DNA from 2 places in the Cupriavidus sp. IK-TO18 genome. Region 1 is predicted to be linked to the other one. Evidence: predicted binding sites of a transcription regulator. Region 1 holds the regulator's gene; the other holds the start of a gene.
The links. Region 1 encodes FliA, which starts transcription of late flagellar genes. Its sites were predicted from a motif close to CTAAAGTTTNNNNNNNNNNNGCCGNTA; they were not measured.

Region 1 (12,132 bases):
TGCGTGTCGAGCGCGAAGCGCTGCGTCAGGTCCGCGGCCTGCGGTGGCATGGACGCGCTCATGATCAGATCACTTCCAGTTCCGCACGCAGCGCACCGGCGGCGCGCATCGCTTCCAGGATGGTCTGCAGGTCGGCCGGGGTCGCGCCCAGCGCGTTCAGGCCCTTGACCACGGCCGCCAGCGAGGCGCCCGCCCTGACCACCTGCAGCGAGCCGCCCTGCTGCCTCATGTCGATCTGGGACACCGGCGCCACCACGGTCCGGCCCTCGCTGAATGGCGCGGGCTGGCTGATCACCGGCTGCGTGTTGATCACCACCGACAGGTTGCCGTGCGCGACCGCGCAGTCTTCCACCGTCACCGCCTGGTTCATCACGATCGAACCGGTGCGGGCGTTCAGGATGACCTTGGCCGCGGCCTTGGCGGGGGTCACGTCGATATTCTCGATGCGGGCCAGGAAGCCCACGCGCGCGCTCGGCGCGGCGGGAGCGCGCACCTGCACGGTGCGGCCGTCGAGCGCCGCGGCGACGCCGCCGCCCATGGAACGGTTGATGGCTTCGACCACGCGCTCGGCGGTGCCGAAATCGGTTTCCTTCAGCTCCAGGTTGAGCACGCCGCCGTCCGGCTGGAACGGCGCGACCGCGCGCTCGACGATAGCGCCGTTGGCGATACGGCCCACCGCAAGCTGGTTGATTTGCACCTTGCTGCCGTTGGCCGACGCGCCCGCGCCGCCCACCAGCATGTTGCCCTGCGCGATGGCGTAGACCTGCCCGTCGGCGCCCTTGAGCGGCGTCATCAGCAGCGTGCCGCCGCGCAGGCTCTTGGCATTGCCCATCGACGACACCACCACGTCAAGCTGGCTGCCCGGCTGCGCAAACGCGGGCAACGTGGCCGTGACCATCACCGCGGCCACGTTCTTGAGCTGCATGTTCTTGCCGGCCGGCAGCGTGATCCCCAGCTGCGAGAGCATGTTGGTCAGGCTCTGCGTGGTGAACGGCGTCTGCATGGTCTGGTCGCCGGTGTTGTCCAGGCCGACCACCAGGCCGTAGCCCACCAGCGGGTTGTCGCGCACGCCCTGGAAAGTGGCCAGGTTCTTCAGGCGCTCGGCCTTGGCAGCGGTGGCGAAGGCGCCGAAGGCCACGCCCAGCGCCAGGCTGATCACGCTCACGCGCAGCAGGCGTGACAGGAAATAGGCGAGCATGGAAGCGGACATGGCGCGGTCAGAACGGTAAGACATTGAGGAAGAAGCGCTGCAGCCAGCCCATGTTCTGCGCTTCGTCGATCACGCCCTTGGCGGTGTACTCGATGCGCGCGTCGGCCACCTGCGTGGACAGCACGGCGTTGTCGCCGGTGACGGTGCGCGGGTTGACCACGCCCGAGAAGCGGATGAACTCGGCGCCCTGGTTGATCGCCATCTGTTTTTCGCCGGAGACCACCAGGTTGCCGTTCTGCAAGACTTCCAGCACGGTGACGGTGATAGTGCCGTTGAAGGTGTTGGCCGCGCTGGCGCCGCCGCTGGCCTTCATGTTGTTGCCGCCATTGATGTCGGCGTTCTGGCTGGCGCCGAACAGCCCGCCCAGTGCGCGCGGCACGGCATCGAACGTCAGCGTGGTGCTGCCGCTACGGCTGGTATTGGTGCCGGAGTTCTTGCTGGCGTTGACGTTCTCGGTGATGACGATGGTCAGGATGTCGCCCACGTTGCGCGGGCGGCGGTCCTCGAACAGCGGGTTGCCGGCATACGACGACTGGTAGATCGATCCGGAAGCCGGCCCGACCGGGCGCGGCTCGGCGCGCGCGGTGGTGGGCAGTTGCACCAGCGGCTCGCGCGGCACCAGCGCACAGCCGCTCGTGGCCAGCATTGCCACGCCGGCCAGGCAAACCAGCGCATGCGCGCCCAGGCGGGAAAGCAAGGTGGCCATGTCCACAACTCTCAACCCATCTGCGCCAGGCGCTGCAGCATCTGGTCTGAAGTCTGCACTGCCTTGCTGTTGATCTCGTACGCGCGCTGGGTCTGGATCATGCTGACCAGCTCTTCCACCACGTTGACGTTGGACGCTTCCACGTAGTTCTGCTGCAGCACGCCGGCGCCGTTCAGGCCCGGCACGGTGGTATTGGGCGCGCCCGAAGCATCGGTCTGCACATACAGGTTTTCGCCCATGCTTTCCAGGCCGGCCGGGTTCATGAAGGTGGCCAGCTGCAGCTGGCCGACCTGCACATTGGCGCTCGAGCCCGGCTGCGTCACCGACACCGTGCCGTCGCGCGCCACCGTCAGCGACAGCGTGTTGGCCGGGATGGTGATGGCGGGCTGGATCACGAAGCCGCTGGACGTCACCAGCTGGCCGTTCTGGTCCACCTGGAACGAGCCGTCGCGGGTGTAGGCAGTGGTGCCGTCGGGCAGCGCTACCTGGAAGAAGCCCTGGCCGATGATGGCCACGTCCTTGTTGTTGCCGGTCTGCTGCGGATTGCCCTGTGTGTGAATGCGCTCGGTCGCGACCGGGCGCACGCCGGTGCCCAGCTGCATGCCCGAGGGCAGCGTGGTCTGGTCCGACGACAGCGCGCCGGGCTGGCGGATGGTCTGGTACATCAGTTCCTCGAACACCGCGCGGCCGCGCTTGAAGCCGTTGGTCGACACGTTGGCCAGGTTGTTCGAGATCACGTCCATCTGCGTCTGCTGCGCATCGAGGCCGGTCTTGGCAATCCAGAGAGAGCGGATCATGGTGGTCCTTGCTGGGAGTCTTGTAGCTGGTAGCTGGAGCGAGGGGCGTGCAATCGGCGCGCCGCGCTCGGTTCTGTTTTGCCGCCGCGTCAGTTGGTCGACAGCAGCTGGTTGGCGCGCTGCTCGTTGCCGTCCGCGCCCTGGATCATCTTCATCTGCATCTCGAAGCGGCGCGCATTGGCGATCATCTCGACCATGGCTTCGGTCGGGTTGACGTTGCTGCCCTCGAGCGCGCCGGAAATCACGCGCACGGTGGGGTCGGCTTCCAGCGGCTGCGCGCCGGGGCGCAGGCGGAACAGGCCATCGTCGCCGCGCGCGATGGCGTCGTTGGGCGGGTTGACCACGCGCAGCTTGCCTACCTGGGCCAGGCCAGCCGATGCTTCGCCCGGGCCGCGCGCGGTGATGGTGCCATCCGTGCCGATGGTGACCTGCGAGCCCGGCGGCACCGCCAGCGGGCCGCCGTCGCCCATCACCGGCAGGCCGGACAGGGTCTGCACCTGGCCGTCCTGCGCGACCTGCAGCGCGCCGGCACGGGTATAGGCCTCGGAGCCATCAGGCGCCTGCACCACCAGCCAGCCGTTGCCCTGCAGCGCCACGTCGAGATTGCGGCCGGTGTAGGTCAACGGACCGGCGCGCATGTCGGCGCCGGGCGTCGAGGCCAGCGTGAAGGCGCGCGTGCCGGCCTCGGCACCGACCACGGGCACCGCGCGGTACAGGTTGACCTGCGCGCGGAACCCGGGCGTCGACACGTTGGCCAGATTGTTCGATACCGCCGCCTGCTGGTCGAGTATCTGCTTGGCGCCCGACAGGGCGGTATAGATCATACGGTCCATCGACTTGCCTCAGCTGGTTTGCTCTTCACGCGACGCGTCGTGCCTTACATGTTCACCAGCGACTGCATGACCTGGTTCTGCGTCTCGATGGTCTTGGCGTTGGCCTGGTAGTTGCGCTGGGCGATGATCAGGTTGACCAACTCGGCGGAGAGGTCGACGTTGGACGCTTCATTGGCGTTCGACATCAGCTGGCCGCGCGCGCCGCCCGGCGTGCCGATGACCGGCTGGCCGGAGGCGCCGGTGGCTGCCCACGTATTGCCGCCCTCGGCGCGCAGGCCTTCGGCGTTGCCGAAGCTGGCCAGCACCACGGTGCCGAGTTCCTGGGTCTGCTCGTTCGAGTAGCTGCCGCGGATGGTGCCGTCGGCTTCGATCGAGAAGCCGAGCAGGCTGCCCGAGGCATAGCCATTCTGTTGGGGCGGCTTGGCGTCGTGGTCGGAGCCAAATTGCGTCGTGCCGGCCAGGTCTACCTTCATCGACATGGCGCCGGCGCCGTTTGCCGCCGGCGAGGTCAATGCGAACGAGGCGGGGTTGGTGGAGACCAGTTTGCCGGCACTGTCGAACGCCAGCGTGACCGTCTGGCCGGCGGGGGTGGGCGGCGTCGTGGCGGCATCGCCGATTCCAAGCCGGTTGCCGGCCTCGTCGGTCACGTTCAGCACCCAATCGGTGCCGCCGGGCACCGTCGGCGCCCCTCCCATCTCCTTGCCGAAATAGGCAACCACCTGCCTGGCATTGCCGAGCGAGTCGTACACCGTCATGCTGGTGCTGTAGTTGTACATCGACGAGTCAGGCAGGTTGCCGGGCGTGCTGGCGAACGCGGTCGTCGGCACGGTGCTGCGCGAATCGAGGTTGTACTGCGCCGTGATGTCGGTGGTTTCCTGGGGCGGCATCTGCGCATTGGATACCACCAGCGGCTGCGGCGTGGCGCCGCCGCCGGCCGCGGCTGCCGGATAGCCGGTCAGCTGCAGGCCCTGCGCGTTGACGATGCGGCCGTCATCCGTGCGCAGGAACTGCCCATTGCGCGAGAAATGCACCGATCCATCCGTCCCGACCAGCCGGTAGAAGCCGCTGCCATTGGTGATGGCCACATCCAGCGATCGCCCGGAGGCCTCGATATTGCCCTGCTTGAACGACTGGACCACCGAGTTCACCGTGGTGCCCAGGCCGATCTTGCTGCCGGCGTAGACATCGGCGAACTGCGTGCTCGATTGCTTGTAGCCGACCGTGTTGGCATTGGCAATGTTGTTGCCGATTACATCCAGATTGGCTGCCGCGGCGTTGATGCCGCTTACCCCTTGACCGAAACCCATGGATATCTTCCTTTTGACTTGGCTGTCGTTGATGCCGGTGCGCGCAGCATGCGCCAGCGCCTGCGATTAGAGAATGCGCCGCACCTCGTCGACGTTCGCTGCCTGGCCGTCGGCCAGGTTGACCAGCACGCCGGACGCGTCACCGCTGATGCTCTGTACCTTGCCGTAGACCAGCGCCACCGGCTGCACCGAGGTGCCGTTGGCTGTGGCGTTGACGCGGAAGGTGTATTCGCCGTCCGCGACCGCGACACCGGCATCGTTCTTCCCGTCCCACGCCACGTCGTGCACGCCCGAGGTCTGGCCCTTCATGTCGATGGTGCGCACCACGTTGCCCTTGTCGTCGAGCACGTCGACCGTGACGGCGTCCGCCGTGGACGGCAGGTCGACGCCGAACCTGGAGGGCACACCGCCTTCGACCGACACCTGCTTGCCCGGCACCATCACCGTGCGGCCGATCAGCGCGGCGGAGTCCATCGCGCGGCTGGCGCTGACCTGGTTCAGCAGCTGCGACAGGGTCGCATTCATGGTCTGCATGCCGCTGACGGTGGAGATCTGCGCCAGCTGCGAGGTCAGCTGCGAGTTGTCCAGCGGCTTGAGCGGGTCCTGGTTGTTGAGCTGGGTCACCAGCATCTTCAGGAAGTTGTTCTGCAGGTCGGCGGCGCTGGCGCTGCTGTTCTTCAGAGCATCGTTGATGTTGGTGGTACTGCTGTTGCTGTTGACCGAAGAAGTGGTTGTCATGTCGCGCGGTTCCTCTTTCCTTAGCTCGTCGAGGGCCGTTACTGGCCGATCGTCAGCGTCTTGAGCATCATGTTCTTGGCGGAGTTGAGCACCTCGACATTGGCCTGGTACGAGCGCGAGGCCGAGATCATGTTGACCATCTCTTCCACCGGGTTGACGTTGGGCATGACCACGTAGCCCTGCGCGTTCGCCATCGGATGCGTGGGGTTGTGGACCATGCGCGGCGGCGAAGGGTCTTCGCTGATGCCGGCCACCTGTACCCCGCCGACGTCGCTCTGGCCGGGCGTGGGCGCCATGCCGAACACGACCTGCTTGGCACGGTAGGCCTGCCCGTCCGGGCTGACCACGCTGTCGGCGTTGGCCAGGTTGGACGCGGTCACGTTCATGCGCTGCGACTGCGCCGCCATGGCCGAGCCCGCGACGTCGAAGATGTTCATTGCCGGCATGCGCTCCCTCCTTGCTGCTGGATCTGTTGCTCGCTTATTGCTGGATCGCCGCCAGCATGGTCTTGATCTTCGAGTTCATCACCGTCAGGCCCGACTCGAAATGCACCGCGTTGTCGGCGAAGGCCACGCGCTCGGCATCCATTTCAACGGTGTTGCCGTCGACGCTGGACTGCAGCGGAATGCGGTAGGCCAGATCGAACGCCTCGCGGGTCGGCGCCTGCGCGGGCAGGTGGCGGACCTGGGTGGTCGACAGCGACATGCCTTCGTTGCGATGGCCGCGTTCCACGGACTGCGCCAGCGTGCTGGCGAAATCGAAGTCGCGGGCCTTGTAGCCCGGGGTATCGGCGTGCGCGATGTTGGAGGCAATCACCGATTGCCGCTGGTTGCGCAGGCTCAGCGCTTCCTGCTGGAAGCGTAGCGACGCGTCGAGTCTGTCGATCATGCTGGCATCTCCCTGGACGACCTTCTTCAGGGGTGCCATCTTAGGCGGGGGCCGGTGGCGCCAATCGGATGAATAAGGACGGGAAATCCTTGCATTTCGGCACGCCCTCGCGCGAGGCGCTGCCTACAATCGGAACCCGATGACTGATGTAGACGGGGCGCGCCGCCGGTCACGGGGCAGCGCGCCGGGCATGCCAGCGCAGGCCCCGCCGTCCTTGCCGGGAAGACCAGATGAACCCCAATCGCCGCTCCCTCCGACGCACCCTCGGCCGCTATTCCCGCCGCAACGGCCCGCGCAAGGCGCAGACCCTGCTGGCGGCAGGCCTGCTGTGCCTTGCCGGGGCCGCCGGCGCTGCGCCGGCGCAGGTCACTCCGGTCGCCATGCAGGCACCGGCGGCCGGCCAGCACGCGGCCGCTGCAAGCCCCTTCACCGAGGATCCCGCACGCGCTGCCGTGGAGCGCTTCCTGCTGCAGCAGACCGCCGGCCTGCCCGGCAAGGTCAGCGTGCAGGTGGCTCCGCCGTCGGGCGGCCGCGCGCCGGAGTGCGCATCGCCCGACCCATTTCTGCCCGCCGGCGCCTCGCCGTGGGGGCGGGTCTCGGTCGGCGTGCGCTGTGGCGGCGAGCGGCCGTGGGTGCGCTATATGCAGGCGCGCGTATCGGTGCTGACCGACTATTACGTCGCGTCGCGCGCCCTGGGTCCGGGCGAACCGGTCAGCCAGGCCGATATCGAAGTGCGCCAGGGCGACCTTGCCACCTTGCCGCGCGCGGTCATCACCGACCCGGCCCAGCTCGCCGGCGCCGTCGCCGCCAACCGCATCGCCGCCGGCTCGCCCATGCGCAGCGACCTGCTGCGCAAGGCCATCGCGGTGCGCCAGGGACAGACCGTCACGGTGTCGGTCGAGGGTGAGGCGTTCCAGATCTCCAGCGAGGGCAAGGTGCTGGCCGACGCCGCCACCGGCAATACCGTGCAGGTCCGCCTGCGCAACGGCCAGGTGGTCAACGGGTTGGTGCGCAGCGGTGATACCGTCGTGCTGCAATAAGCACTTCGAGTCTGCCGATCGTGGCTGGCAGCCGGATTCCGATGGCACCGCGGCATGCGAAAATGCCGCCGGTCCAGCCTTGCGGGCGATATGGGACGCACCCCTGGGGCACGTTCCCTAAAGATTTCCCCGCCACGGCCGTAATGCCATAGGAAACCAGCAAGGAACGCCCGTGAAGATCAACCATTCCACCTCGTCCCGGCCCGCCGACGCGCCCGCAGGCGACGCCGCCGCCCGGCCCCAGGCCGCACCGGCCAGCGCCGCCCCGCCGTCCTCCGGGCTGAGCGTCAGTCCGCTGGCCGCACAGGTGCGCGAGATCAGCAGCCGCCTGGCGCAGGAAACCGACGACGATATCGATACCGCCAAGGTCGAAGAAATCCGCCAGGCCATCGCCGAAGGCCGGATCAAGATCGACCCGGGCAAGATTGCCGATGGCCTGCTCGCCAGCTTGCGCGAGCTAGGCCAGGCCGACCCTCAATAGCCAAATCATGAGCCAAAGCCTGATCCAGTCCCTGCAGCGTGAAACCGAAGGTGTTGAAGCTTTCGGGCAACTTCTTGCGCAAGAGCGAGATGCCATCAAGCGCGGGGATTTCACTGCGCTCAGCGAGTTGCTGACGCGCAAGGTGGAAGTGGGTCAGGGGCTGTCGCGGCAGGTCCGGGCGCGGGAAGCGCAGATGCAGGCGCTGGGCCTGCGTGCTGGCGCGGACGGGCAATTGCTTGGCCGGCTCGATGCCGGCGTGGCGGAGGCCTGGCGCAAGCTGATCTTTGCTGCGCGGGTGACGCGGGATGGCAATGCGCTGAATGGCGCGGTCATCAAGGCACATCTCGATTTCACGCAGCAGGCGATTCAGGCGCTGCGGCAGCATAGTGGCGGGGATGCCGGGTTGTATGGGAAGGATGGGAAGGCGGCGACCGGGGTTGGGGGGGTGAGCCTGGCGGCAGGCTGATTTGGGTTTTGCGTTGCGGACCGGCATCGGCTTTTTGTTGCGTGCCTTGCGGATAGGTCCCCATCTGGTGGCCAGCCAGGCACCTAGAACAGATGCCTACCGAAAGCCCACAACCACCTCATTACTCCGCCCCTGCAAAACCGGCACCAGACTCCCCTGCCCCGGCACCCGAAACGCAAACACAAACCCCTTGGTAGCATCATCGCCGGAGAACGCGGACGTTAGCCCCTCGGCCTGGGGCAACATCACACACCGCTGCGCATTGCACAAATATGCCTGCAACTCGGCCGGCGGCGTCTGCGCAAAGCTGTAACGCCACCGCACCGTCGTAATCACCCCTTCAGCCTGCGGCAACACCCCCACAGGCTGAATCGGCGCCGACACCGCCCGCTGCCCCCGCCCATGCAACGCCGGCCCATTGACCGACCCGGTCCACGCATGCCGTGTCCCACCTTCGATCGCCGCCCAGGCACAAGCCGACGCAGCGAGCAGCACGACGCCGGCGCCGCGGGCAAGCAGGCCACCAACACCCATCACAACAACCCACGCAACTGGTTCCGCAACCGCGTAATCGCCTGCCCCCGGATCTGGCACACGCGCGACTCGGTCACATCCAGCACCGCCCCGATCTCCCGCAGGTTCAGCTCCTGGTCATAGCACAGCGACAGCACCAGCTTCTCGCGCTCGGGCAGCCGGTCGATGGCGCGGATCAGCGCTTGGCGCATGCCGCTTTCCATCAGCACCGTCAGCGGATTGCCGTCGTCGCTGCCGCCAAGATGGCGGTCGAGGAAATCCTCTTCCCCGGAGCGCTCGAAATCCTCGTAATGCAGCAGCTGGCAGCCATAGACCTCGTTGAGCAGGACCTGGTATTCGCCCAGCGGCATCTCCATCGCCTCGGCCACCTCGGAATCGAGCGGCGTGCGTCCGAGCTTCTGCTCGAGCGAGCGCTGGGTGCGTTCGATGCGCCGCGTGAACTGGCGCAGGCTGCGCGACTGCCAGTCGTTAGCGCGCACCTCGTCGAGCATGGCGCCGCGGATGCGCTGGCTGGCGTAGGTCTCGAAGCGCGCGCCGTGGGTGTCTTCATAGCGCTTGGCGGCGTCGAGCAGGCCGATCATGCCGGCCTGGATCAGGTCGTCGATCTGCACGCTGGCAGGCAGCTTGGCGGCCAGCTGCAAGGCGATGCGACGCACCAGCTGTGCGTGCGCCTTGACCACATCGGCCTGGTCGAGCTTTCCCTGGATCGTATACATGGTGCAATTCTCGTGAATGCTGGATTGCTGGACGGGCACGCCACGCGGCGCGCCGGCTGGCTCAGGGTCTGGTTCGTTGGTAAGGCATGGCTCGGGTGGCGCTCACGCCGGCACCGGCGTCGCGGCAGGGGCCGGCGCCTCGGCGCGCAGCGGCCAGCCGCCGATGCTGCCGGCGGTGCGTCGCAGCGCGCTGGTCGCGGGTGCTGCCGGGAAGGCCTCGACCACGCAGCGGCCAAGCTGCACGCCGCGCGCCACCAGCGGGTCGGCCGGCAGCCAGCCGGCGCGCAGCACTTCCACGCCGAGGTACTGGCTGGCGGTACGCGCCAGGTTGCGCAGGATCGCCTGCACGGCGGCTTCGGTGGCGGCCATGTTGACCACCAGGTAGAAGCGGCGCCAGGCATACAGGTGATGCAGGCGCTTGATGCAGGCATAGGCGGCGGTGATCGACGCCAGCTCCGGGCGCATCACGATCACCACGTTGTGCGCGCCGCCGGCAAAGGGCGACAGCGCGCCGTCGGCATCGGCGGTGGCATCGACCAGCACGCTGCGAAAGGCCGACAGCGCCGCGGCGGGCACGTCGAGCCCCGCGCGTTGGCGGCCGGCCGGCAGCACCGATACCGCGCCGCCGGTGCCGACGCCCGCCGCGGCTTCCAGCGGCAGGCGTCCTTCCTGCACGTCGGCGAGCGTGCCGGCCGGGGTCGCGCCGGCGAGCCTGGTCGCGCGCGCCGTGGCCGGGTCTTCGTCGAGCAGCAGTACGCGCTCGCCCTGCATCGCAAGCGCGTGCGAAAGGCCCAGCGCCACCGTGGTGGCGCCGGCACCGCGTTCGCTGGCGACCACGGCGATGCGGCGCGTGGTGCGCGGCGCCAGCATGCGCCGCAGGCTTTCCGCCTGGTCCATGGCGAGCGTGCTCACTGCAGGGCTCCCATGACATCGGCCGCTTCCGCGACAGCGGGTGCCGCCGCGGCGCGGCCGGAGTAATTCTCCAGCACGTCGAGCAGCGCCAGCATGCGGCCCATGCCTTCATTGAGCACGGTGCCCGGCACCGCCGTGCCGGCTCGCACGGTGCGCCCGGCCAGGCGTGCCAGGAACGCCGGCGCGGTCGCGGTTGGCGCGTGTTCGAGGCACAGCACCGACAGGCCAAGCTGCAGCGCCGCGAGCGCGGCACTGGCGGCGTGGCCGGCTTCGGCATCCTGCGCGAAGTGGTCGATGGCATGGCGCAGCGTGCGCAGGCGCGTTTCGGCCGTATCCGACCATGGCGCCCAGTGCGCCACCTGTGCTGCATCCGGCGCCAGCGCCGGGTCGCACAGCAGATAACGGGTATCGAGCAGCTCGCCGCTGGCGCGGTCGACCAGGCGCACCACCACCAGGCAGGCATCGATGCCGCCTTCGGGAGCGCCCTTGCCACGCGCGGGGCTGTCGGGCACGCGCACGTCGGCGGTGGCCAGCCAGCGCACCGCGTCGCGCTCGCGCACGATGGCGTCGCCGATGGCGTGGAAGGTCAGCGTATCGGCGAGTGCATCGAGCTTCCAGGCGGCGCCTGCGCCCACCACGCGCACGGTCTTGCGCGCGCCCGCGATCCAGCGTTCGCCGGCCTGCTGCCAGCGCGCCAGCGTGGCGGCGGACGGCATCGCGTCGACCACGTTGACCACCCTGCGCGCAGCGCTCATGGCGGCGCGCAGGTTGGCGGCCTCGGCGTCGGCCTCGCCCAGCGGCTGGCCGGCGCGGCCAGCGGCGGTGACGGTGGCGGCCAGCGGCGTGCCGTCGCGGTCGCCCAGCCACAGCGTGTGCTGCAGCGGCTGCGGCGTGCGGCGGCCGGGCACGCTGACCGGCAGCGTGGCCGCCAGCGCCAGCACGTACTGGTCGCAGGCACGGTTGACGTCGCGGCAGACCGCTTCGCGCACCTGCTGCGCCATCGCGCGCAGCGCGGTATCGCCCGCGGTGCGCTGCTGCCACAGCGAGCGCGCCAGGTCGAAGCCCAGGCCCGCGCCGTTGAGTTCCGCGACACACTGGCCCAGCGCATCGGCGCTGTCGGTGAGCGAGCGCAGCACGTCTTCGGCGCCGCCCTTCCCGCCCTTCCCGGACTGATCGTCCGCTGCCGCGTGGCGGCGGCGCGCGACGTCGGCATCGTTAAAGACCGAGCCGCGGCGCGGTGTCAGGAAAGCGCGTTCGACCAGCGCGGCGCTGCTGGCCAGCTCCAGGTGCTCGGGCACGCGCTGGCCGGTCGAGGCGTAGAACACCGGCAGCCGATGGCGGATCACCACATCGAGCACCGAGCCCAGGTGGGTAGCTTCATCCAGCTTGCTGATGATGCAGCCGTCGATGCCGCCATCGTCGGGCGCGGCGTCGTGTCGGTAGGCATGCACGACTTCATTGAGCGTGTCGCCGTGGCTGGCGCCGTTGAGCAGCAGCACGCGCT
Region 2 (12,132 bases), on a different contig from region 1:
GGCATGCCTCTTGCCACTGCGAAGCGGAACGGCCTCGTCGAGGGCCCGTGGATAAGCCGCCACAAAGGGGGAACGCAATGGATCACTTCTGCACGCATGTAGTTATTACAACCGGCATGCCGCCCAGCCTTGCAGGATTTGCACACGAGGACACGGAGCCGGCACGCTTTTACCTGCTCCGAAACCGGCCGCACCGGCCGCGCGCCTGCGCGCCGGTGGTCGCCTGCGGACGCGCGCGAAAGCGCGCGTCAGCGTGACGCCATGCGCCCGCAAGCCAACCGCGCTCCGTTGATCCTCAACGTCGAGGACCGCGAGGGACCGCGCTACGTCAAGAGCCGCATCCTGCATCGCGGCGAGTTTTCCGTGATCGAGGCGGCCACCGGCCAGTCGGCGCTGGCGCTGGTGCGCCAGCATGCGCCGGCGCTGGTGCTGCTGTCGTCGCGCCTGCCCGATATCAGTGGGCTGGAGGTGTGCCGGCTGATCAAGGACGACCCGGAGATCGCCCGCACCCTGGTGCTGCTGACCTCGCCCGGCGTGGCCCAGGCGCGCCAGCGGGTCGAGGCGCTGAACTGCGGCGCCGACGGCTACCTGGTCGAGCCTGCCGAGCCCGAGGAAGTCCTGTCGAGCATCCAGGCGCTGCTGCGGCTGCGCGGGGCGGAAGATGCCTACCACCGCACCACGCAGGCCCTGCACGACAACGAGGACCTGTTCCGCCAGCTGGCGGAGTCGCTGGCCGACGTGGTCTGGATCCTTGATCCCGCCGCCCGGCGCCTGCTGTTCGTCAGCCCTTCGTTCGAGGCGCTGTGGGGCCATTCGGCCGCAGAGGTGATGGAGAACCCGCGCCGCTGCCTGGACCGCCTGGTCCCGGCCGACCGACCACGCGTCGAGGCCGCTCTCGCCAGCATGCTGTCCGACGGCCGCATGGATATCGAATTCCAGATGACGCGGCCCGACGGCCAGCTGCGCGAGATCCGCGCGCGCGCCTTCCCCGTGCACGGCGCCGGTCAGGCGGCCGCGCGCGCCGATGCCGGCCATGCCGGCGATGGCGGCGATGCCTGCGATACCGGCCATGCCCGGCCGCTGCGCATTGCCGGCATCTGCCAGGACGTGACGCTGCAGAACCGCGCCGGACGCACGCTGCGCGACGAGGAGCGGCGCAAGGACCAGTTCCTGGCCATGCTCGCCCACGAGTTGCGCAACCCGCTCGCGCCGCTGCGCAGCGCTGCCGACATGCTGCAGCAGCTGTCGCCTTCGCGCGAGGACATGTTCCGCGCGCGCGACATCATCGGCCGCCAGCTGCACCACCTGACCCGGCTGGTCGACGAGCTGCTCGATATCTCGCGCTTCAACCAGGGCCGCATCACGCTGCGCCAGGACCTGGTAGAGCTGCGCGCCGCGCTCAGTACCGCGGTCGAAGCGGTGCGGCCGGAGATCGACGTCTACGGCCACACGCTGCGCCTGTCGCTGCCCGAGCAGCCGCTGCCGGTGCGCGGCGACCTGGTGCGGCTGACGCAGATCTTCAGCAACCTGCTGCACAATGCCGCCGCCTACACGCCCGCGGGCGGCCAGATCACGGTCGACGCCACGCTCGACGAGAATGCGGCCAGCGGTTCCGCCGGCGGCCATGTCACGGTGCGCGTGCGCGACAACGGCACCGGACTGTCCGAGGCGCTGCAGCGGCTGTTGTTCGACCCGCTGGCCCCGCACGATCCCGCCGATGGCAACGCCGGCAAAGGCAGCAGCATCGACAGCAGCGTCGGCAACCGCAACATCAACGACGGCACGGCGCCGGCCAACGCCTTCCCGCACGACGGGCCCGGCATCGGCCTGACGCTGGTGCAGAAGCTGGTCTTGCTGCATGGCGGCACGATCCGCGCCGACAGCCCCGGCCCTGGCCAGGGCAGCACCTTCAGCGTCACGCTGCCGGTCGAGCCGTGGCACAAGTGGCACCCCGGCACCGGCAAGTCCGCGGCGCACAGCGGCGTGTCGCGGCGGATCATGGTGGTGGACGACAACGCCGACGCCCTCGAAGCCATGACCATGACGCTCCAGACCATGGGCCACACCGTGGTGACGGCGCCGGACGGGCCCACGGCTGTCGCGCTCGCCACCGCCGCGCGCCCGGAAGTGGTGCTGCTGGATCTCGGCATGCCGGCCATGGACGGCTTCGAGACCGCGCGCCGGCTGCGCGCGCTGCCCGAGATGCGCGGCGCCACGCTGGTCGCATTGACCGGCTTCGGCCAGCCCGAGGACCGCCGGCGCGCGATGGAAGCGGGCTTCGACCAGCACCTGGTAAAGCCGGCCGACCTGGACGCGCTGACGCACCTGCTCGATACGCTCAAGGACCGCGTTTAGCCAACGGCCATGCCGGTCCGCCATCAACCCTGACAAGGAGCCTACGTGCATACCACGCCCGACCCCGACATTCCCCCGCGAGAGCCGGAAGTCCCGCCGCCCGAGCCGCCGCCGGGGCCTCCCGAACCCGTCTCCGACCCGCCACCGGGCGACCAGCCGCCACCGCCGCCGCAACGCGCGCGCGATCAATGCGATAAAGGAGCCGTCAAGTGTCCCGCATCATCTGGAAAGGCGCCATTACCTTTGGCCTCGTCAATATCCCGGTCGTCCTGCGGCCAGCGTCGCGCAGCCAGACACTCGACCTCGACCTGCTAGACGTGCGCGACATGGCCCCGGTGGGCTACCAGCGCATCAACAAGAGCACCGGCAAGCCGGTCGACAAGGAGCACATCGTCAAGGGCTACCAGTACGCCAAGGACGAGTACGTGCTGCTGAACGACGAGGATTTCCGCCAGGCCAATGTCGAAGCCACGCAGACGGTCGACATCGTCAGCTTTGTCGAGGCGCAGAGCATTCCGCCCTATTTCTTCGACACCCCCTACTACCTCGAGCCGGACAAGCGCGGCGACCGCGGCTACGCGCTGCTGCATGCGACGATGCGGCGCACCGGCCGCGCCGCGCTGGCGCTTGTGGTGCTGCGCAATCGCCAGCACCTGGCGGCAGTGCTGGTCCACGACAACGCGCTGGTACTCAACACCATGCGCTTCGCCGACGAAGTGCTGCCGATCTCGGAGCTGCGCCTGCCGAAGGCGTCGAGCACCAAGGGCAGCGGCGCCCATGCGCGCGAGATCGAGATGGCAACCAAGCTGGTCGAGGACATGACCGAAGACTGGAAGCCAGAACAGTATCGCGACACCTATCGCGACGACATGATGGCGCGCATCGACGCCAAGATCGAATCCGGCAAGACGCACCAGCTGACCCAGCCCACCGAGGACGAAGAAGCGCCACGGCGCAGCGCCAAGGTCATCGACATGGTGGCGCTGCTGCGCAAGAGCCTGGGCGAGCGCGGCAAGGGCGACGACGGCAAGGGCCGGCGCCGCGCGAAGCCGGCGGAGGAATCGCAAGCGGCGAAGGAAGCCGAAGCCGATGACGACCGCGCCCGCGCAAGCCGCAGCCGCCGCAAGACGCCCGCGCGCCATGCAGCGGCGACGAAATCACCCGCAAAGCGGACGACGGCCAAGCGCACGACCGCGGCCAAGCATGCGCCGGCCCAGTCGCACACCAAGTCGCATGCCAAGTCTCATGCCACGGCTCGCAAGAGCACGGGCACGACACGCCGCAAAGCCGCCTAGCTGGAATCCGGAAAACCGGAGATGGTGCGTTGTGTTTCGCACATCGGCGGACGGCGGGCACTGGCGTGCCCGGCATTGCGCTTCAGCGGTCAGCGCGAAGTGACCTTGAGGTTATCGTTCACCGACGTCACGCCTTCGACACTGCGGATCGTGTCCAGTGCCAGGTTATGCTGTTGCTGGCTTGGCACTGTGCCGCCCACTTCAACCGTGCCATTCTTCGTCTTCACGTGGATGCCGGTCGACTTGAGATCCTTGGCGGTCAGCAGCTTGGTCTTGATCTTGGTGGTGATGGCGCCATCCTCGACCGCCTGCTTGGCCTTGTCGGCGCTCATGTCGGCGCTCGCGCCACGATCCGGGTCGGCCCGGCCCGGCATGCCTGGCGCGGAGTTGACCGGTGCCGCCGGCGCGTTGTCGGCCGCGATGAATATCAGGCCACTTTTGTCCAGCGCCTGCGCGGCGCCGGCAGCCGCCGCCAACGCTGCGGCCACGCAAGCCAGCCTGATGCCGCGCGCGGAAAATCGGGTAATTCGCATGGCTGTGTCTCCTGTACAGGTTCCCAGCGCCTCCGCCGCGTTCGCTGCCTGGCACGCGGGACTGCTGGCACGTTGTCAGTCCGCAAAGTCCATACCAAGTGTTCTCCCAACGCCACGCGGGAGCCGCGGCGACAGGGGTGTGTAAATCGGTCCACCTGTTGTAAAAGCGGGCAGCCGCGCCGGGTGCAGCATGCGGCGCCGCCCGCCACGGCAAGCCCGCTGCCGGCATGCTTCCGCTTGGCATGGCGATTGCAAAACCGGGAATGCGGCAGTCCGCCGCGTCAAGGAGACTAGCAATGGGACAGCAGCAACAGCCGGGTCAATCGCAGTCGGGCCAAAAGCAAGATCAAAAGCAACAAGAACAGCAATCTGGCCAACGCGGCAGCCAGCAATCAGGCGGCATGGGACAACAACAGGGCGGCGGTCAAATGGGTAATCAAGATCGTGGCCAAGGCCAACAGCAACAGCAGGATCGCGGCAGCTCGCAACCGGGCCAGCAGAGCGGTCAACGCAGTGGTCAGCAAGGCGGTCAGGGCGGCCAACAGGGCGGTCAAGGCGGCCAGGGCGGACAACGCCAACAGTAACCTCAGCAGTCAGGCTTGCCGCTGACATAGAGGCAGCTATCCGGGTATGTGCGGCAGCAACATGCGGTGCGGCCGCAGGGGCATACGCCGGAACTTGATCGGCCGGGTCTCCCGAACGGGAGATCCGGCCCTTTTTGCTGAGGTTGCCGCTCTCCTTTCCAAATTGCCGCGGCACCCCGTCGCACGCGTCCGCGGCTTACCGTGTATGCTGGCCGTGACGTCTTCTTGCTTGCCACACGGTCTTGTCCAGCCACACCGATCCCGCCCATTCCGCTGATTCCGCGGTCTCCCGCGACGCCCGGCGCGAACGCAGCGCGCCTGGACCGGTGGCCAGGGTGCGTGCGCACGCCGGCGCGCAGGTACGCGCGCTGACGCGCAGCAATTCCGGCCTCACGCTCGACTATGACAACCCGCCCGGCGACCCCGGGCTGTTCGGCCCCGACGCGGTCTGCTGGCGCGTGCACGCAGACTTCCCGGCAATGCTGGCCGGCGGCGTCAGCGCGCTGCTGCTGCAGACGCTGCATCCGCTGGCGCTGGCCGGCGTGTGGGACCACTCCAGCTTTCGCACCGACATGCAGGGCCGGCTCGGCCGCACCGCCCAGTTTATTGCCGGCACCACTTACGGCAGCCGCGACGATGCCATGGCGCTGATCGGGCGCGTACGGCGCATCCATGCCGGCGTCACCGGCGTGGCGCCGGACGGACGGCCTTATGCGGCGACCGATCCGGCGCTGCTGACATGGGTGCATGTGGCCGAGGTGTCGAGCTTCATGGCGGGCTACCTGCGCTATGTCGGGCCGCTGGGCGAAGCCGAGCAGGACCGCTATTACGACGAGGTCGCGCGCGTTGCGCTGCTGCTCGGCGCAGCCGACGTGCCGCGCTCGCGCGCGGCGGTGGCGGCCTACCTGGAAGCGATGCGGCCCCAGCTGCAGGCCAGCGAGCGCACCCGTGAAGTGGTGCGGCTGGTGCGCAGGATGCCGGTGGCCAACCCGCTGCTGCAACCGGCGGTGCGGATCATGGCCGATGCCGGCATTGCCTTGCTGCCGCCGTGGGCGCGGCAGCAGCTCGACCTCGACGGACCGTCGCTGCGGCGCTCGGCCACGCGGGCCGGCATGCGCGTGCTTGCGCCGGCGCTGCGCTGGGCACTGGGCGCGGGGCTGGCCGCACGGGCACGGCGGCGCGTGGCGCGCGGCGGCAATGTGGGCGGGGCCGCGGGCTAGGACATCCCGGCGCGGCCTTCGGAATATTCACTCCGCAGCCGCTGCCGCGCTGCCGACGCTGCCGCGCAGCACTGTCTCCGGCAGCCGCGCCACCAGCAGCGGCGCCACCAGCGCGCCGGCCATCCGCAGCGGCTTGTCGCGCCCGCTCCACGACATCAGCCGGTCCGCCGCAAACGCGCCGAACGGGATCGCCAGCATCAGCCCGAAGATCACCTGCATGACCGGCACCGGCGGCACGGGAGCGCCGGTGTTGCGCTGGCTGGCGGACTTGGAAGCAGTGCCGCCCGAGGAAGCGGAAGGCCCAACGGGCGGCCGCTTGCAAGGGCGGCGGGGAGGAGGCGGTCATGTGCACCTGCGGACGGCAGGATCGCGGAAAGCCGCGCATCGAGGCGGCGCGGTGACCGGTCCTGCTCTTGTTGCGGAGTCAAGGAGAGCGGCTATGGTAGGCGCTTCCCGCCGCCGGTGCTTGCCGTGCCCCGGCGCGCTAGGGCATATGGCAGCGGTGGCGCGCTATCGGCGGTCAGCGCACAATTCTTGAAGGGAAATGAGAATTAGAGGCAAAAACACCCGCAGTTCGGTGAATTGCCTGTCCGGAAGGTGGCTTTTAATCACGCTGGACATCCCGAACGGTCGGTTTATTCCCGGCCACAGCGCCACAGAGCGCGACTCAAACGACGTAGGCACCAAAAAAAGAAGCCCACGCGCGGGGTGCTCGTAGGCTTTCCAGGACTGCAAGAGCTTGAAACCAAGCTCTCGCCAAGAATATAAGCTCGCTTACATCAGGTGTAAATCCCGTTTCTATCAGGGGAATCCCTGTTATGGGGCAATTGGCGCACTTTTAGCAATTTGGGTCCTGATATTACTTCAGGACGAATTTTGACTTTCCTTCAGTTTTTCACTGCGTGCCCGACCGCGTCAGGGCTGGTGGACACGGCAGGCGAAGATCATTGTGCAGTCGCACAAAACCGGTACAATACCACGGCTCCGAGCGCAACAAATTTTGTAGAGCTAACACTCTAGGCCTGGCGAAGCACTCTGCCCGTCGACGCTTGTAAAACTTTGTTACTCTCGGCACTGAAGTACTCCCCCTCTCTTCTGGCAGCGCCCCTCGCCGGCATGTGCCCGACACCCCGCGGCCCACACAAGAGGCCCGCAGGCGTCGCGGCGCCGACGTCCCGACCCGAGGCCGGTTCCGAGAGCGGACCTTTCCCCTGCCGCCCTGGCCGCGCCGCCCACCCGGTCGCCGGCCAACGGACCGTCATCAGCCGCCAGAACCCTTGCGGGCTCTTCCGGAGTCGTTGTGAAGAAGAAGGAAATCCGGCCCAAGCGCTCCACCCGAAAGGAACTGCAGTACCAGCACCTCGCCGCCCAGTCGGCCAACCGCGCGCCGGTGGTCGTCTATTTGTCCAACGGCACGCGCCTGCAGGGGATCGTGCTGGCGACGGACAACTATATGGTGCTGCTCGGCCGGCGGCTGGACGATCCGCAGCCCACCATTGTCTACAAGCAGGCGATTTGTTTGGTGACACCGCTGGACACGCCGGTGGTCGGTATCGATCCGGCGATTGCGGCGGAATTCGTGCCTATCTATATACCGCGGACGCGCAAGCGGCGCTGAAGCAGCCATCGCAACACCACACTCCTGCGGCCTTTTGGCAGGCCGACGCACGCCCGGGCGCCCCCCGGCGCCCCCCCCAAACTACTTGCAGAGATCACTCTAAACCTTTGCCTGGGGCGGTCGATAACCCTTGCAACGGAGGCACTCTACGCCCTGCAAAGCAGGCAGCCAACGTTACGGCTAGCAGCCGGAATGCCAAAAAACTTTGCAAATAGGAGTCGTAAATGGCGCAAGTCATTAACACCAATTCGTTGTCTCTGATGACTCAGAACAACATGAACGCTTCGCAATCGTCGCTGAACACGGCGATCCAGCGCCTGTCGTCGGGCCTGCGCATCAACAGCGCCAAGGACGATGCAGCTGGTCAGGCGATTGCGAACCGGTTCACTGCGAACATCAAGGGCCTGACCCAGGCACAGCGCAACGCCAACGACGGCATCTCGCTGGCGCAAACGACCGAAGGCGCGCTGACCGAAGTCAACAACAACCTGCAGCGTATCCGCGAACTGAGCGTGCAGGCCGCCAACGGCTCGAACTCGGCTTCGGACCTGAAGTCGATCCAGGACGAAATCTCGCAGCGCCTGTCGGAAATCGACCGGACTTCGCAACAGACCGACTTCAACGGCGTGAAGGTGCTGTCCTCCAGCGCCAAGCCCCTTACCATCCAAGTTGGCGCTAACGACGGCGAGACGATCACCATCGATTTGGCCGAAATCAGTTCGAAAACTCTGGGGATGCAAGGCTTCAACGTAGCCGGTCCGGCCGCCACCGCTACTTTCGCCTTCGATGGCGCAACCGGCTCGGCAGCTGGCGATGCTCCCACGGCCGCTCAGCTGCAAGCCCTCTACGGCTCGACTACTGCCGTTACGACCACTACTGTCGCAGAAGCGAACACGGACGACTTGTCGTCCAAGCTCGGCTTGGCAGCTGGCGGCGCAGTCTTCACCGGCAACGCCGTGGCGGATAAGAACGGTAATCTGTATGCCGAGGTTGCGATCACTCCTAACGGCGCCGGCGAAACCACCTCGCTGATCAACCAAGGCTTCACCGGCGCAGTCGACGGCACTGCAATGTACCGCTATATCGCCTTGGATCCGCAATCGGCCGATACCACGACGACTGCAGGCACGGCCGCCTTCACCGTTGACACGTCGAAAGTTTCAGTTGCTAGCCTGCAGACCGGTACGACCGCGAGCCCGCTGGAGGCGATCGACGCGGCGCTGAAGAAGGTCGACGATCTGCGCAGTTCCCTTGGTGCCGTGCAAAACCGCTTTGACTCGGTGATCGCCAATCTGGGCACTGCAGTAACCAACCTGTCGGCCTCGCGCTCGCGTATTCAAGACGCTGACTACGCCACGGAAGTGTCCAACATGACCCGTGCGCAGATTCTGCAGCAAGCAGGTACCTCTGTGCTGGCGCAAGCCAACCAGACCACGCAAGGCGTGCTCTCGCTGCTGCGTTGATCGCATCCGCGCAAGGCATCAAAGGCTGGGCCGCGAGGCCCAGCCTTTTTTCCCGATCAGCTGGAGCGCTTCGCTGGCAGACCGCTGCGAGCCAAGCGTTTCAACCTAACCCCGAATTCTCCCGCCGTGTAAGGAACAGATCATGCCGCCATTCTTGATCTTGAACCCTGGCAAAGTCGGCCTGCCGCCCGAAATGCTCTCCACCAATGACACTGCGGCGCAGCGCACCCCGAAACCAACCGTAGCACCCCAAGCGCTAAGCGAGGCGGCAAGGATGAGCAACGATAGCGCCGACTCCGCGGAAGCACTGGCAGCGCTCGGCGAACTTGCCGACGTGTTGGAGACCACCTCGATCGGCCTGCGTTTCGAGATCGATGAAGACACGAACCGCATCATCACCAAGGTGATCGACAAGGAAACAGGTGACCTGATCCGCCAGATGCCCACCGAAGAGGTGCTGCGCATCGCCCGGGCCATGAACAAGTTGCAGGGGTTGCTCGTCACCCAGAAGGCCTGAGGCACGGAATACCCCACCATCGCCGCGGAAACGAACAAAGTTGAAGAAAGGCACGACACGCATGGCAACGATCTCCTCCATCGGCATCGGCTCCAACCTGGACCTGAGCTCCCTGCTGGACCAGCTCAAGACGGCTGAGCAAGCGCCGCTCACCGCCATCAACAACCAGGCCAGGAGTTACCAGACCAAGCTGTCAGCCTTCAGCCAGCTGCAAAGCGTGCTGTCGGCATACCAGGCCGCGGCCAAGAAGCTGTCCAACGCCGATACATTCGGCGCGGTCAAGGCCACCGTCGGCTCCACCGACGTGATGTCGGTGACCACCGCAGCCAATGCCGTACCGGGCAACTACAGCATCACCGTCAACACGCTGGCCACCGCCCAGTCGCTCGTGAGCAGCAATGTCGCCGACCAGAAGGCCGCTATCGGCGGGGGCGAGATCACCTTCGACTTTGGCGAAGCGCTGGCCACCGGTGGCGCCGCCACCAGCACCAAGAAGGTCACGATCCCGGCCAACGCATCGCTGGAAGGCGTGCGCGACGCCATCAACAAGGCTGGCATCGGCGTGACCGCGAGCATCGTCAACGATGGCAGCGCCACGCCTTACCGCCTGGTGCTGACTTCCGACAAGACCGGCACGCAAGCCACGATGCGCGTGTCGTCGGGCGATGCCGCATTGAACAACCTCGTTGCCTTTGACCCTGCCGCCGCGCCCGCCGCGAACAAGATGGAGCAGAAGGTCCCGCCGGCCAATGCCACGCTGAAGATCAACGGCATCGACGTGGTCAGCCAGAGCAACTCGGTGGTGGACGCGGCGCAGGGCGTGACCATGAACCTGAGCAAGACCGGCACCACCTCGCTGGTGGTGACGCGCGACAACGATTCGATCAAGTCGTCGGTCCAGGCCTTCGTCACCGCGTATAACAATATCCAGAGCGCGGCGAAGTCCCTGACGGCCTTCGACACCGACGCCGGCACTTCGGCGGCGCTGACCGGCGACACCACGCTGCGTTCTATCCAGTCGCGCCTGCGCGGCATGCTCGGCGGCGCGTTGGACAACGGCAATGGTGGCACGATGACGTTGATCGACGTCGGCATCTCGTTCAACAAGGACGGCACGATGGCGCTCGACGACACCAAGCTGACCAAGGCTCTGAACAATGACCTTGCCGGTGTCACGGCAATGTTTTCCAGCACCAGCGGCAGCGGCGGCATCGGCATCGGCAAGCAGGTCACCGACTACGTCGACGGCCTGACCAAGACCGATGGCGCACTCAAATCGGCCCAGGATGGCATCACCAAGACGCTGAAGGACCTGGAAGACGACTATGACCGCGTCGAAGAGCGGGTCAACGCTACCATCGACCGCTACAAGGCCCAGTTCACGCAACTGGACCTGGTCGTCGCGCAGATGAACCGCACCAGCAGCTACCTGACGCAGCAGTTCAACGCGCTCACCAACAGCAGCTCCAAGTAACGTACGGGGATAACGCACATGTTCGCCCGCCAAGCCGCTAACGCCTACGCCCAGGTCGGTGTTCACACCGGCGCGATGAGCGCCAGCCCGCACAAACTCATCACGATGCTGTATGACGGCGCCCGCGCCGCCATCGCGCGGGCAAAGTTCCACCTGGAAGGCGGCAACATTGCCGAACGCGGCAACGCCATCTCCAAAGCCATCGACATCATCGACAACGGCCTGCGCGCCGTGCTGGACCACAACGCGGGCGGCGAAATCTCCGCCAACCTCGAGTCCCTGTACGAATACATGGTGCGCCGGCTGATGCTGGCCAACCTGCGTAGCGACGCGGCCCTGCTGGCCGAGGTCGATACCCTACTGGAAAGCCTGGCTTCGGCCTGGGCGCAGATCGGCGAGCCGCAACCTGCCTTACAGGACAACTGACATGGCACCCTTCTCCCCCATCGTCACCTGCTACGAAGCCATCCTGGCCCTGTCGTCCCGCATGCATGACGCCGCCCAGGCCGGCGACTGGGACACCGTCACCGAGCTGCAGCGCACTTACCTGGAACAGGTCGAGCACCTGCGCCAGCTCGACCACGAAACCCCCTTCTCCGATGCCGAGCGCATGCGCCGCTACCAGTTGCTGGACCGCATCCTCACATACGATGCCAGCATCCGCGACCTGGCCATGCCGCGGCTCACGAAGCTCGGCGACATGCTGACCAGTTCGCGCCGGCAGGTGGAGCTTGCGTCGACGTACGGCGCCATGGCCTGAGCGGCAGCCAGACAGATACCGCGCGCCGCCAGCGGCGCGCCCACTCGCCTGAACACACACACGCACGTCCGTGCGCCGCGCCGCCTTTTCCACTGATTCCTGAAAAATGACCGGCATCCACCTGCCACCAGGCCTGGCTCCCGGTCAGGCCCCGGACCCGCAATCGCTGCGCCCCGCGCTGGCGATCGACAGGCTGGCCGCGCTGCAGCCCGTGCCCGAGACCACGGAATCAAGCGTCCAGAATTCCACCGGCCAGGCAATCCGCCACAGCCAGCAGGCAGCAGGTCCCAATGGCATGCCGGCGCAGGCCGCG

Region 2: the regulator FliA is predicted to act here: its motif matches at 7,705-7,731, upstream of IPF36_RS21945 (FliC/FljB family flagellin).

Annotation. Positions count from the first base shown of each region.
Region 1 covers NZ_JADGMP010000012.1:292,787-304,918, forward strand. Annotated here, with positions in the region: gene flgJ (flagellar assembly peptidoglycan hydrolase FlgJ) at 1-62, opposite strand, end outside; gene IPF36_RS11360 (flagellar basal body P-ring protein FlgI) at 65-1,234, opposite strand; gene flgH (flagellar basal body L-ring protein FlgH) at 1,218-1,916, opposite strand; gene flgG (flagellar basal-body rod protein FlgG) at 1,928-2,713, opposite strand; gene flgF (flagellar basal-body rod protein FlgF) at 2,803-3,546, opposite strand; gene flgE (flagellar hook protein FlgE) at 3,591-4,853, opposite strand; gene flgD (flagellar hook assembly protein FlgD) at 4,920-5,591, opposite strand; gene flgC (flagellar basal body rod protein FlgC) at 5,630-6,037, opposite strand; gene flgB (flagellar basal body rod protein FlgB) at 6,072-6,479, opposite strand; gene flgA (flagellar basal body P-ring formation chaperone FlgA) at 6,710-7,519, shown strand; gene flgM (flagellar biosynthesis anti-sigma factor FlgM) at 7,692-8,000, shown strand; gene IPF36_RS11410 (flagellar protein FlgN) at 8,008-8,466, shown strand; gene IPF36_RS11415 (flagellar protein FlhE) at 8,563-9,000, opposite strand; gene IPF36_RS11420 (RNA polymerase sigma factor FliA) at 9,000-9,716, opposite strand; gene IPF36_RS11425 (flagellar synthesis regulator MotR) at 9,819-10,613, opposite strand; gene flhF (flagellar biosynthesis protein FlhF) at 10,625-12,132, opposite strand, start outside.
Region 2 covers NZ_JADGMP010000029.1:307,544-319,675, forward strand. Annotated here, with positions in the region: gene IPF36_RS21910 (response regulator) at 262-2,355, shown strand; gene IPF36_RS21915 (Ku protein) at 2,565-3,650, shown strand; gene IPF36_RS21920 (BON domain-containing protein) at 3,740-4,183, opposite strand; gene IPF36_RS21925 (hypothetical protein) at 4,480-4,767, shown strand; gene IPF36_RS21930 (oxygenase MpaB family protein) at 5,094-5,987, shown strand; gene IPF36_RS21935 (hypothetical protein) at 6,015-6,206, opposite strand; gene IPF36_RS21940 (RNA chaperone Hfq) at 7,288-7,605, shown strand; gene IPF36_RS21945 (FliC/FljB family flagellin) at 7,830-9,068, shown strand; gene IPF36_RS21950 (flagellar protein FlaG) at 9,211-9,585, shown strand; gene fliD (flagellar filament capping protein FliD) at 9,647-11,059, shown strand; gene fliS (flagellar export chaperone FliS) at 11,078-11,485, shown strand; gene IPF36_RS21965 (flagellar protein FliT) at 11,487-11,819, shown strand; gene IPF36_RS21970 (flagellar hook-length control protein FliK) at 11,926-12,132, shown strand, end outside.